Regions from separate parts of the Brevibacillus ginsengisoli genome, predicted to be linked through region 1. Evidence: riboswitches for the same ligand, from Rfam matches in the RefSeq annotation. Region 1 holds a riboswitch; each other region holds the start of a gene.

Region 1 (4,165 bases):
CCAAGTGAAAGAACGGACTTCACTATCTTCTCTGCGAACTTCCACAGAACGAAAAGTGACGAAGTCTTTTCTTTAGTATCACAGAACTATTACGGTTTTCTCATCAACTTCTTATAAAACCTTTCGGAGTCTCTCAGATTTCATCTCTATCATGTTGCTTGTGAGGAACAAACAACCGAACTACACAGCGAGGAGATGAAAGAATATGAACAAGAACTTGTGGAAGGTAAAGTCCGCTATGGCGGCTATCATGTGTTCAACATTATTAATAGGTGGTCAAGCTTATGCGGCAACAACTAGCTCCGCGGCTACTGCTCCTATTCAATCAACCAGCGGTGTAGGCGCACAAGTCATCCAAGCCGGAGAAAAATATCTCGGAACCCCGTACCAATATGCTTCATCACGTGCGGATAAGAGTACAATGGACTGTTCTGAGTTTACGTATTGGGCCTTCTTAGAAGGAGCAGGAGTTAATATTGGAAAAGGTGGCGCTCGCTCTCAAGCGGCAAAAGGCACCTATGTTTCACGCGATAATTTGCAAGTAGGGGACCTTGTGTTCTTCTCTACCCCAGCTACGATGAAGTATCCAGCTAACTCGATTAAACGTATTGGACATGTTGGAATCTATGCCGGAAATAATGTCGTTCTCCATACTTTTGGGAAGGGTGGAGTAAGATTTAGCAACATGGGTAGCGGCTGGTGGAGTGACCACTTCGTGACTGCTAGACGCGTATTGAATGGATAGAGAATGAGCTACAGACGAGTGATCGGTCAGACGATCACTCGTTTTTGGTTTGGACGCCAAGGTCAAGAAGTGTGGTAGTATGATAGGGTAATCGAGTTGAAGCAGCGATAAGTATAAGAAGTGGATTCACATAGAGGAGGAGACGAATCGATGGATCGACCACAATTAATCCTCGATGTTGGCGGGGTACTGCTTACCAATCTTTCTCCATTCTGGGAGGAGCTTGCGATACATGCCAATGTTCCATATGAGCAACTACGATCAAGATACAAGCAAGAGATGAGTAAGGCATTATGGTCGGGCAGCGTCACGGAAAAGGAATTCTGGATTTGGCTTTGCCGCCATTTTCCTTCCATTGATCGTGAACACGCGCGCTCTTTATTGCACAAACAGCTGAAACCTTTACCAGCCATGGAACGTCTGCCAGACTGGAGTGAACGATCAGACATTCACATTCTAAGCAACCACCGGATCGAATGGATTACTCCAGCATTAAAGCCAATAGCAAAGTATGTGAAAAGTTTCACGGTATCCAGTGAGGTTGGATACTTCAAGCCGCATTCTGCTATCTATGCGCAAGCACAAAAACGACTAAATGGTCGTCATTTCGTCTTATTCGTTGATGATCAGAAGATGAATTTGCGGCAAGCCGCTCAGCTCGGGTGGAAAACTCTGATGGCTGATGAGGCGGGGAAGTGGATCGAAGACGTAACGAGGATGCTTAAGGAACAATAGCAACGTGTGAAAAGATAAATCTGGTCCAAAATGACTAAATGATCAATTCTGCTTGAATCCTTACCATTCTCTGTTATTATTAAGACAAGGTTTATTACACCACAACTCTATATCCAACGCAATCGGGTCCTCACTTCTAAAGGGTGAGGTTAAAAGGGAAGATTGGTGCAAAACCAACGCGGTCCCGCCACTGTATAAGGGGAGTTTGTCTTCACTGCATTCTGCCATCCACTGTCAGTTCTTGACGGGAAGGAGAAGTCAAACAAAGATCCTTGAGCCAGGAGACCTGCCTGTTTGTTAACGACTAGATTTCCTTCGGGTCAAAGGAAAGGGTCAGCGGTAACCGAACAATTGTACTGCTAACGCTTTGTTTCCGACTGGGGGACAAAGCGTTTTTTTATTCGATGAAATTTTCAAGAGGACTCGTTTAAGAAAAGGAGTGAGACGATGGTACGCAACCAACCGGGCTTGTGCCTTGTGTATACGGGTGATGGAAAAGGAAAAACCACAGCTTCCTTGGGATTGGTCTTGCGGGCGGTTGGGCAAGGGCTGCGGGTGTTAATGATCCAGTTCATTAAATCGCCGGAACGATCCTATGGTGAGAAAAACACTCTGGAACGACTCGGTGTTGAAATGATCCAGACTGGCGTAGGGTTTACCTGGACAAAAACACCGCAGGAGCATCGGGATGCGCTCCAACAAGCGTGGAAGCTTACGCGTGAAAAGGTGTCCAGCGGTGAATACGACGTGATCATTCTGGACGAGTTGAATAACGCGCTGGCTATTGAACGATTTCCGATAAGTGACGTGCTTCCGCTTGACGATGTGGTGGAGATGATTCGCACACGCCCCAAAAATCTGCATCTGGTGATAACAGGTCGCAGCGCACATCCAGCAGTGATTGAGTTAGCGGATCTGGTAACGGAGATGAAACCAATTAAGCATTATTACGATGAAGGCATTCCTGCCGTTCGGGGGATTGAATTCTGATGAGCCCAGCGTGCTTTTAGGCAGGAAGGGGGATGTGAAGCATGACGCAGCCTTTTCGAGACTTACAAACATCCTTTCAGCAAGAGATTTGGCCAGAGCTTGTTTGCAGTTACAAGGGCGATCATCTGTTGCTTTACAGTAAACAGCCGCTTCTCACGGTAAGCAGCGCTCTCTGGCGTGGAGGAACAGAGTACGCTACCCACTTCATCAATGGCAGTGTTCCACTGGATTATCACTGTGAAGCTCCTGAAGAAATGATGAGCCGCCAAATCATCAAGTGGGGCTATCCAGTGGAGAGCTCGGTTGGCTTGTTAACTGCGGCGAAGCTGACACATGCAGCATTTTTTGCTGAAATAGGGGATCAGTTTCGCATCTTGACTTGTGCGACAGCGGGAACAGGGAACAGTGCTCGCGCAGGTCAAATGAGACCAACATTTCCGGCTTATCAGATGGGAACGATTAATATTTTTGTGATGATTGACGGGAACTTGACACCCTCCGCCATGCTGAATGGATTGATGACGGCAACGGAAGCCAAATGCGCGGCTTTACAAGAGTTGCAGATTGCGGACCGCTATGGAGGGATTGCTACAGGGACAACCAGTGATGCGATCGTCTTGGCGGCTAGTCAAAGTGAACTCTATTCAGGGCAGCACGCTTTTGCGGGAACCGCGACAACACTAGGCAATGCGATTGGTCGGCTCGTTTATCAATCCGTTTATGAAGCCGTATCAACTCAAAATGAGGGAATGTATGAACAAAGGATGGATGGCTGGTGAACAGACGAGATGACCAGATGATTCGCGTAATCCTCATGAGGCACGGAGAGACCGATTGGAACAAAGAGAAGCGAGTACAAGGAACGCAGGATATCCCTCTGAATGATCTGGGAAGAGTCCAGGTAAGGGAAACGGCACAAAAATTCATTGATGCAGCTCCCTATTCCATCTCGCAAATTATTACGAGTCCGCTGAGGAGGGCAAAGGAATCAGCCTTGATTTGCCAGGAGCTTTTGCACGTCCCGTTGATCGAGGGTGCTGATTGGCGAGAGCGGTCATTTGGGAGCTTGGAAGGAATGACAGTCCACGAGATTCAACAGCTGTACCAGATCGACGACTTCGAAGAAATCCTTCATAGCTTTCAGATTGAGCGTCAACAAACGAACATCCAACAAAGGAGCGAGCTTAGCCGCCCTCCATTCGAATCCATCGATGAAATCAGTCTTCGCATTACCAGAGGACTGCAACGGATTCTAGAGACATCCAATCAAACGAATCTGGATGGACACATTCTGATCGTAACCCATGGCAGCATCATCAAGCGTCTGTCGAGAATGTTCGGCCAGGATGCAGGAATTCTACATAATGCCGGATTCGTCGAGTTATGGATAAATAAACGAGAGATTCAACTTTTGACAACTTCATAAAACACGGAATTAGGTGCTGAAAGAATCGAATGATTCCACAGCTTAAAAGGGAAGTCCGGTGCAAATCCGGCGCGGTCCCGCCACTGTGATGGGAGCTTGCTGATGACGCAAGCAATATTGGAACGATAGAGCCACTGGGGTAAATCCCTGGGAAGGTGTTCTGATGGATCCCATAAGCCAGGAGACCTGCCTACGTCCATAACACATGACAACCTACGAGGATATAGGGGGGTGTTAGAACGTTTGCGCAATTCTTCCATACGCTTAGA
Region 2 (4,165 bases), on a different contig from region 1:
GAGACCCAGATTTTTGGGACCATAGGCGACATCATCATAGACGGTGGGAGAAAATAATTGTTCATCCGGATTTTGAAAGACCAGACCAATGCTTTTTCTCAACTGTTGCAAGCTTTTTTTCGAGTATTCGACGGGTTTCCCCTTGAAGTATACAGTGCCAGATGTTGGCTTGAGAATGCCGTTAAGATGCATGAATAAGGTGGATTTACCCGCGCCGTTGTTGCCAAGAACAGCAATCTTCCTTCCTTTGGCGAGCGAGAGGGTAACTCCCTTCAAGGCGTTGGTATGATCCCCATAGTAATAGGTGATATTTTGTGTGGAAATAATCGGATCCATCATGGGAATCCTCCTTACCTTACATATAGAAAGATTAAGAGAAACAATAATCCAAAAATCATGAACCAGTTTCTGACGGAGAAAACATAGCCGATCTCCCCAGCCGTAAAATCGCCGTATCCCCCGCGTGACTCGATGGCTTCATGCATTTTTGTCGCTTTTTGCATACTTTTCATAAAGAGTGAAAAGCTTAATCCTCCCAAGGAATGGATTCCCTGACGAAAAGTCGAATAGCCAAGTCGGGAAGCTTGCGATTGATAAATAATCCGTGATGTGTCGAACAGAATAAACACAAAGCGATAAGAAAAAGCGATAATTTCCAGAAGCACAGGTGATACATGCAGTCTCTTCAAAAGATAAAGAATGTCAGCCAAGGGTGTGGTTAAGATGAGCAGGAACAGACAGCTGACACTGCTTGTAGCCACGAAAAAAAGCTGGTATGCCGCTTTCAGACTTGCGGGGAGCGTATAAATCGTAAGACCTGCAAACTGCCAGCTTCCAATCGCCCCGTCCACAGGTGAAGCTTGGGTAGTTACCTGAAAAATGACGGTGACAAGACCCGTCAGGATGAAAGCCAGCGGCAGACATAAGAGTTTCAGATAAAACCTCCAGGGGATTTTAGCCAACAGGATGATAATGCTTGCGATCAGAAAAACCATAATACTAATGGAAGCTTCCCGGGCGAACATGGAAATGATGAGCATCGACAGGGAGAGCAGAGCTTTCTCCAGCGGATGAATCGACCGCAGCCGATTGGTATAGGAATATTTATCGATTAGAAACATATTTCTTGTGCTCCTCGGCGTCCATCTTTAAGAGCTTTTTGGTTCTGGACACTCCGATAAAATAGCCTAGGGCTCCAGCACCAATCGCTGCTTGCAGAGCGAACAGCAGACTTTCCACTTCACTGCCTGGAGGCGTCCAAATATTCTTGACCCATGGTTGGTAACCAGGCGCCAGGGACTGAATGACTTCTGTGGCTTGTCCATCCGTTCCCGAGAATTCTGAATGCGATTGAAACATGAACGGTATGACGATCAGACAGACAACGGCAACGAGTAGAATCCAGTTCTTATTCATGTTTGGTTTTCACTCCGATCGGTAATTTCAAGAGCGATAATTCCTGCAGGTTGTATTTCAATAGAAGGTTAATGACCACCACGGTGAGCAAGCCTTCACTGGCGGCAAGCGGCACCTGGGTGATCATGAAAATGCCAGCAAACTTGGCGAAAGAAGCCAGAACACCACCCGTTTCAGCCGGAAAGGCAAGGGCCAATTGAAACGAGGTAACCAGATAGGTGGTGATATTTCCGAGAAAAGCAGCCAGAAAGATCGAGACACGATAGGAGATTCCAAGTTTTTTGGCTAGGCAAAGGATGGCATAAGCGATCATCGGTCCGGCAACAGCCATAGAAAAAGCATTGGCCCCAAGCGTAGTGAGACCGCCATGGGCGAGAAGCAAGGCCTGAAATAAAAGGACGATAAATCCGACAAGGCTCATGGTTAAAGGTCCAAACAAGGCTGTACCCAGTCCGGTTCCGGTAGCATGAGAGCTGCTTCCGGTAACGGAGGGAAGCTTCAGCGCTGACAGAACAAAGGTAAATGCGGCAGAGAGACCCAGCAGCATTTTGGTTTCCGGTGCTTCTTCGACACGCTTGCGGACGGCCCTAACACCTAAAATGAGAAACGGAATATACACAGCCCACCACACGATCACCCACTTGAGCGGCAAAAACCCTTCGGATATATGCATGGCATAGGCGGTTTCATAAGAATTGATCCAGAAGTATCCGGTTAGCGCGAAAACTGTCAAAGCTGTAAGTGATTCTTGCCATTTGCGTTTCATCGCGTTCAGCTCCTAAAAAGATTGATTTCCATAAGCAAAAAGGCATTCTAAACCGTTGGGGGGTTAGAATGCCTAGCGTTAAAAGCCAATTGGACTTAAAGCACAATGACACAACCTATAATCCCGTAGGTTTGGTGCTGGATAAACAGGCAGGTATCCTGACTCATAGTCATCGTTCCCTGCGTCTTCCCATCTCCATTGACAGTGACATATGCAGGGAGCTCTCTATTTACAGTGGCGGGAACCGTGCCGGAATTAAACCGGCTTCCCTATTATGTTGATGTCTACATCAACACCTGTTTACGCTCTATGTAATTTTTCTTTGCGCCCTCAGTATAGCCCTTGCCGAGGGGTATGTCCATTGCATAAAGTGTGAATATTATTAGGTGATTGGTGCGATTCACAAAAGTTTCAATATTCGATAGTTAAAATGTTTTATGGATCAACATTTTTGATACAAGTAAAGAAATTCAATATTTGTCCACTTGTTTCTCAGGGATTTCTGAGGTTAACTGAGAGCAACGGCAAGAGATTGCCTGGAAAATGAATGGAAAAAGTGAATATGAGAATTGTTGAAAGTGCTCAGGTCGCTGAGTTAAAAGGGAAATCGGTTAAAAGCCGATGCAGCCCCCGCTACTGTAATTGCTGACGAAATCGTACTGACCCACTGGGAAACCGGGAAGGGACGAGAGTAGGGTGAAGCATGAGCCAGGAAACCTGCTTTTAACTTCTTATCTAGTTCTTCGGAGGGAAGAATGGGTAGTATACCATCCAATTTATTTGGATTTCCTATGCTCGAACAAATCCTTAGCCCCTTTGAAGGCTAGGGATTTTTTTATTCGTTACCAGTAAATGTCAAGAGGCGAAAAATTATTGGAGGGTGGCGTTGTTGATGGGCGGCAAGTTGCTCGTAATTGGATGTGGACCGGGAAGCATTAAGCATTTGACGGAAAGGGCGAGGGAAGCGATACAGGAAAGCGACTGCATCATTGGCTATAAAACCTACGTCGCGCTGATCGAGGAGCTGATTACTACCCAGGAAGTGGTCAGCAATGGCATGTCCGAAGAGGTCACGAGGGTGCAGGAGGCAGTCAGGCTTGCCCGACTCGGAAAAAAAGTAGCGGTTATCTCCAGTGGTGATGCCGGTGTATACGGAATGGCCGGACTTACTTACGAGATATTGATCGAACAGGGTTGGTCAGGGGATGAGGATGAAGACGTGCAAGTGGAGATCATTCCCGGTGTTTCTGCCATCCAATCAAGTGCGTCGCTCTTGGGAGCACCATTGATGCACGACGCTTGCACGATCAGTTTAAGTGATCACCTGACACCCTGGGAAGTGATCTCCAGACGGTTGGAAGCGGCGGCATATGCTGATTTTGTGATTGCCCTGTACAATCCGAAAAGTGGACGCAGAACCGCACAGATTGAAGAGGCGCAGAAAATTCTGCTGCGTACCAAATCGCCGGACACGCCGGTTGGCCTGGTGAAAAACGCCTATCGGGAGCAGCAGGACATCACGATAACCACCCTGGGCGATATGCTCAACCATGAGATTGGGATGTTAACCACTGTGATTATCGGTAATTCTTCCACCTTTGTGAGCGCGAATAAACTGATCACGCCAAGAGGCTATCAAAATAAATACTCGCTTGTGGAAAGCGAACAACGATTAAAAAAACATGAACGATTGCGGCATGAAAACGAGCCATGGGCCCTTCACCAAGGGAAAGCGGGTAATGCTAGCGACCCGACCTATACTATCGCGCTCGAAGCCTTGCAAAAAGCGGAGGATTATCAAACGAAGAGAAAGCTTGACGGGGAGGAATAAGAGTGAAAGCGCTGTTAATGGTTGCCCATGGTAGCCGAGACCCGGAAGGAAATGAGCGGGTTCTACAGTTTATCGAGTATCTGAAGCCATCGTTAGATCCCGACTTGCTGGTAGAGACGTGCTTTTTGGAGTTCGTAACGCCTGACATCCAG
Region 3 (4,165 bases), on a different contig from region 1:
TGTTGTTCATCCTGTTTGGATTGGTTGTGTTGCTAGTTCCAATGGGAGGTCATCCCGCGATTGGATTTACGAACTTGACGGCCCATGGCGGATTTTTGCCGAATGGAATTTTCGGAATAGTCCAAGCAATGCTAGTGGTGGTCTTTTCCTATGGTGGAACCGAGATGATTGGCGTCACGTTGGCGGAAGCACAAAATCCCGAGAAGGTTATTCCGAAGGCGGTTCGTGGCACGTTTGTCCGGATCTTATCATTTTATGTGCTTCCATTTTTAGTGATCGTCAGTTTGATCCCGTGGAATGAGGTCAATGCGGCGAAAGAAAGTCCGTTCGTAACGGTTTTTGAGTTGATGGGGATTCCATTTGTGGGCCATTTCATGAACGCGGTTATGCTGACTGCTGTGTTGTCTGCAATGAATACAGGAATGTACGCCGCTTCACGCATGCTCTACACACAAGCGCTTGATGGACGAGCTTGGCGCGGATTCGCTACACTCTCCAGAAGACACGTACCGGTGAACTCGATTTTGGCCAGTACGATTGCTATCTACATTGGCGTTTTGATCTCGTTCTTTGCGGGAAGCGATACATTCGAATATCTCATGGCTTCACTTGGGTATACGATACTCATCATTTGGTTCTTCATCTGTTTGGCTCATTTGAATAGCCGCAAACACAATACACAATTAACCGGATACTACGTCAAATGCTTCCCGTATACCACCTGGGTCGCCATTTTATCGATTGTATCTATATTTATCGGAGTGGTGTATACCACACCAATCTGGGGTACGGTTGCCACGTTGGGGTTGTACACGATCATCAGTTTGAATTACTTCCGAAGACGCAACAAGCGAGCCTAAATAACCGTTTTTTTGCGAAATGACAAGATTATGGAAACAGGCAAAGAAGTTGCAATTCTTGATTATAACGGCAATTGTCTCTATAATTCGAAAGAAGAGAACGAAACGGAACTTTTTTTCGTACTGACAATTTCAACATAGAGGTGATTCTGCCATGTTTAAAGAATTTAAAGAGTTCGCGATAAAAGGGAATGTGATTGATCTAGCGGTCGGTGTTGTGATAGGTGGAGCTTTTGGAAAGATCGTATCTTCGCTGGTAAATGATATGATCATGCCATTAATTGGGCTGCTTTTGGGACGTGTAGATTTCACCAATCTGTTTATTACTTTATCAGGAGGTAGCTATACGACTCTCGCAGAAGCGAAAAAAGCAGGAGCAGCTACTCTAAACTATGGCGTGTTTCTCAATACAGTCCTTGATTTTCTGATTGTCTCGTTTGCGATCTTTCTGTTCATCAAACAGATCAATCGTTTTAAAAGAAAAGAAGAAAGCAAACCGGCAACAACAAAAGATTGCCCTTACTGCTTCTCCAGCATTCCACTGAAGGCGACTCGTTGTGGTCACTGTACCTCCCAGCTCGTAGAATCTGTGCAAGGTTAGGACACATAGCCAAGCGTAACAGCAAGTGTAGGGATAGGAATTGAATAAGGTTGTTGAGATGAAGGCTGTCCTAAGCAAGCTTTTTCAGCTCAACGGCCTTTTTGTTTGCTTTTGACATCTTGACTCATACCATATATTGATGTAAAGTTTGAAATGTTAACTACATATTGAACGAATGGGTGTCTGACTCTAAATAGCATTGGAGTAGACTTAATAGGGAAGCACGGTGCAAATCCGGCGCGGTCCCGCCACTGTAAAAGGGATGTTCCGAGCCAGTATGCCACTGATCTAAAGGATTGGGAAGGCGGAGCGGAGTGGAGTTTTAACCCTTGAGCCAGGAGACCTGCCTGTTTGTTGACACAAAGTTACCTACGGGAGATAGGAAAGTGTTTGTGCGGCTTACTCACTTGGATGAGATAGTCTTCGAGCTGTATGCTATCGCGCATTCGACCTTCTGTTGATCGTCGAATGGGCTTTTTGTTTTTAATAGAGAGAATGGATGGCTAAGGGAGGCTTGGCGCACATGCTAATCGCGTATGATTCCAAAACCGGAAATGTAAAACGGTTCATGTCCAAACTGAATATGAGAAGTGTACCAATCAATTCAGAACTGATAGTGGACGAGCCCTTCATCCTCGTTACCTACACGACGGGTTTCGGACAGGTGCCAGACAGTTCGCAACGTTTTTTAAAGCGGAATGCGAGAATGCTTCGAGGAGTCTCTGCCAGCGGGAATCGGAACTGGGGAGATAATTTCGCGAAAAGCGCGGAAACCATAGCCAATCAGTACCACATACCAGTTATCTCCAAGTTTGAATTGTCTGGAACGAACCAAGATGTGGAGTATTTTGTGAAAGAGGTGCAAGCCATTGCGTCACATTGAATTAAACAACCAACTGATGCAGCGAGGAAGCGACGGTTTTTTTCAACTGGAGAAAGACAAGGAAGCCGTCCGTGTGTTTATGGAGGAAGTAGAGCGTAAAACGATGACCTTCGCTAGTGTGGAAGAGCGAATGGCGTATATGATAGAGAATCACTTTTACGAGAACGTATATGAGAATTACACAGCCGAACAGGTGAACGAAATCTACGGACAAGCTTACTCCGTTCCGTTCGAGTTTGCTTCGTACATGGCAGCGTCCAAATTCTATACCGACTATGCCCTCAAATCAGATGATAAATTGACCTACTTGGAACACTACCAAGATCGTGTAGCCATCGTTGCGCTGACACTGGGTGAGGGAGATTTTGAGAAAGCCAAACGCCTCACGATCTCGATGATGGAACAAAGACTCCAACCCGCTACCCCAACCTTCTTGAATGCCGGGAAGTCCCGCCGAGGTGAGATGGTCTCCTGTTTCCTGCTTGAAATGGACGACTCTCTCAACTCGATCAATTACATTATTAGTACCTGCATGCAGCTCTCCAAAATCGGGGGAGGTGTCGCGGTGAATCTCTCCAAGCTGCGTGGACGTGGAGAACCGATCAAGGGTGTGGAAGGAGCAGCCAAGGGGATCATGCCTGTAATGAAGCTCTTAGAGGATGCCTTCTCCTACGCGGACCAGATGGGACAACGGAAGGGCTCGGGAGCAGCGTATTACAATATTTTTGGCTGGGATCTTCACGAGTTCCTGGATTGCAAGAAGATTAACGCCGATGAGAAAATCCGGATCAAAACCTTGTCCATTGGTCTGATCGTTCCCAACAAGTTCTATGAGCTGGCGCGTGAGAACAAGACGATTCATCTGTTTGCCCCATACACGGTGTTCCGTGAATATGGCGTTCATCTCGATGATATAGATTTGGATCAGATGTATGACGAACTGCTGGCCAATGACCGAGTGAAGAAGAAAGCCGCAGGGAACGCGCGTGACATCATGACCAAGATTGCCATGGTTCAATTGGAGTCTGGCTATCCTTACATCATGAACAAGACCAATGCCAACGAAGCCCATGCGTTAAAAGAGATTGGCTCTATCAAAATGTCCAATCTTTGCACCGAAATCTTTCAGCTGCAAGAGACGTCAACCATCAATAACTATGGCGAAGAGGATGTCATCCGCCGAGATATCAGCTGCAATCTGGCCTCCCTTAACATTACCAATGTGATGGAGCAGAAGAAGATCAAGGAGTCTGTTCATGAAGGTATTGAAGCGTTAACTTCTGTAAGCGACATGACAACCATCGAGAATGCTCCCGGTGTGAGAAAGGCCAACAAGGAATTGCATTCGGTCGGACTTGGCGCGATGAACCTCAACGGCTATCTGGCGAAAAATCGGATCGCGTATGAAAGTGAAGAAGCCAAGGATTTTGCGAGAACCTTCTTTATGATGATGAACTACTATTCAATCGAGAAGAGCATGCGGATTGCGGCTGATCGTAAGGAAACTTTTACTGATTTTGATCGTTCCGAATATGCCAAAGGGACGTATTTTACCAAATACGTAACCAATGACTACAGACCACAAACAGAAAAAGTGAAGATGTTGTTTGAGGGAATTGACATACCATCACCTGAGGATTGGGCTACGCTTCAAAACGACGTGCAACAGCACGGACTCTATCATGCGTACCGTCTGGCGATTGCTCCAACGCAGAGTATCTCGTACATCCAGAACTCCACATCCAGCGTCATGCCAATTGTCGAGCAGATCGAAACGAGAACGTACGCCAATTCTACGACGTATTACCCAATGCCGTACTT

Evidence for each region. Region 1 has a riboswitch for cobalamin ahead of cobO (cob(I)yrinic acid a,c-diamide adenosyltransferase). Riboswitches for the same ligand answer to the same signal wherever they lie in the genome.
Region 2: another riboswitch for cobalamin. It lies ahead of ACQCN2_RS07705 (energy-coupling factor ABC transporter permease); the one in region 1 lies ahead of cobO (cob(I)yrinic acid a,c-diamide adenosyltransferase).
Region 3: another riboswitch for cobalamin. It lies ahead of nrdI (class Ib ribonucleoside-diphosphate reductase assembly flavoprotein NrdI); the one in region 1 lies ahead of cobO (cob(I)yrinic acid a,c-diamide adenosyltransferase).

Annotation. Positions count from the first base shown of each region.
Region 1 is NZ_JBNJQR010000002.1:553,424-557,588, reverse strand. It holds gene ACQCN2_RS06190 (C40 family peptidase) at 206-745, shown strand; gene ACQCN2_RS06185 (HAD family hydrolase) at 896-1,480, shown strand; cobalamin riboswitch at 1,588-1,788, shown strand; gene cobO (cob(I)yrinic acid a,c-diamide adenosyltransferase) at 1,928-2,470, shown strand; gene ACQCN2_RS06175 (adenosylcobinamide amidohydrolase) at 2,512-3,249, shown strand; gene ACQCN2_RS06170 (histidine phosphatase family protein) at 3,246-3,896, shown strand; cobalamin riboswitch at 3,891-4,104, shown strand.
Region 2 is NZ_JBNJQR010000003.1:119,335-123,499, forward strand. It holds gene ACQCN2_RS07690 (energy-coupling factor ABC transporter ATP-binding protein) at 1-339, opposite strand, end outside; gene cbiQ (cobalt ECF transporter T component CbiQ) at 351-1,121, opposite strand; gene ACQCN2_RS07700 (energy-coupling factor ABC transporter substrate-binding protein) at 1,105-1,416, opposite strand; gene ACQCN2_RS07705 (energy-coupling factor ABC transporter permease) at 1,409-2,182, opposite strand; cobalamin riboswitch at 2,314-2,497, opposite strand; cobalamin riboswitch at 2,742-2,921, shown strand; partial or broken gene cobJ (precorrin-3B C(17)-methyltransferase) at 3,075-3,992, shown strand; gene ACQCN2_RS07715 (sirohydrochlorin chelatase) at 4,016-4,165, shown strand, end outside.
Region 3 is NZ_JBNJQR010000001.1:611,807-615,971, forward strand. It holds gene ACQCN2_RS02995 (amino acid permease) at 1-860, shown strand, start outside; gene mscL (large conductance mechanosensitive channel protein MscL) at 1,015-1,461, shown strand; cobalamin riboswitch at 1,622-1,826, shown strand; gene nrdI (class Ib ribonucleoside-diphosphate reductase assembly flavoprotein NrdI) at 1,985-2,344, shown strand; gene nrdE (class 1b ribonucleoside-diphosphate reductase subunit alpha) at 2,331-4,165, shown strand, end outside.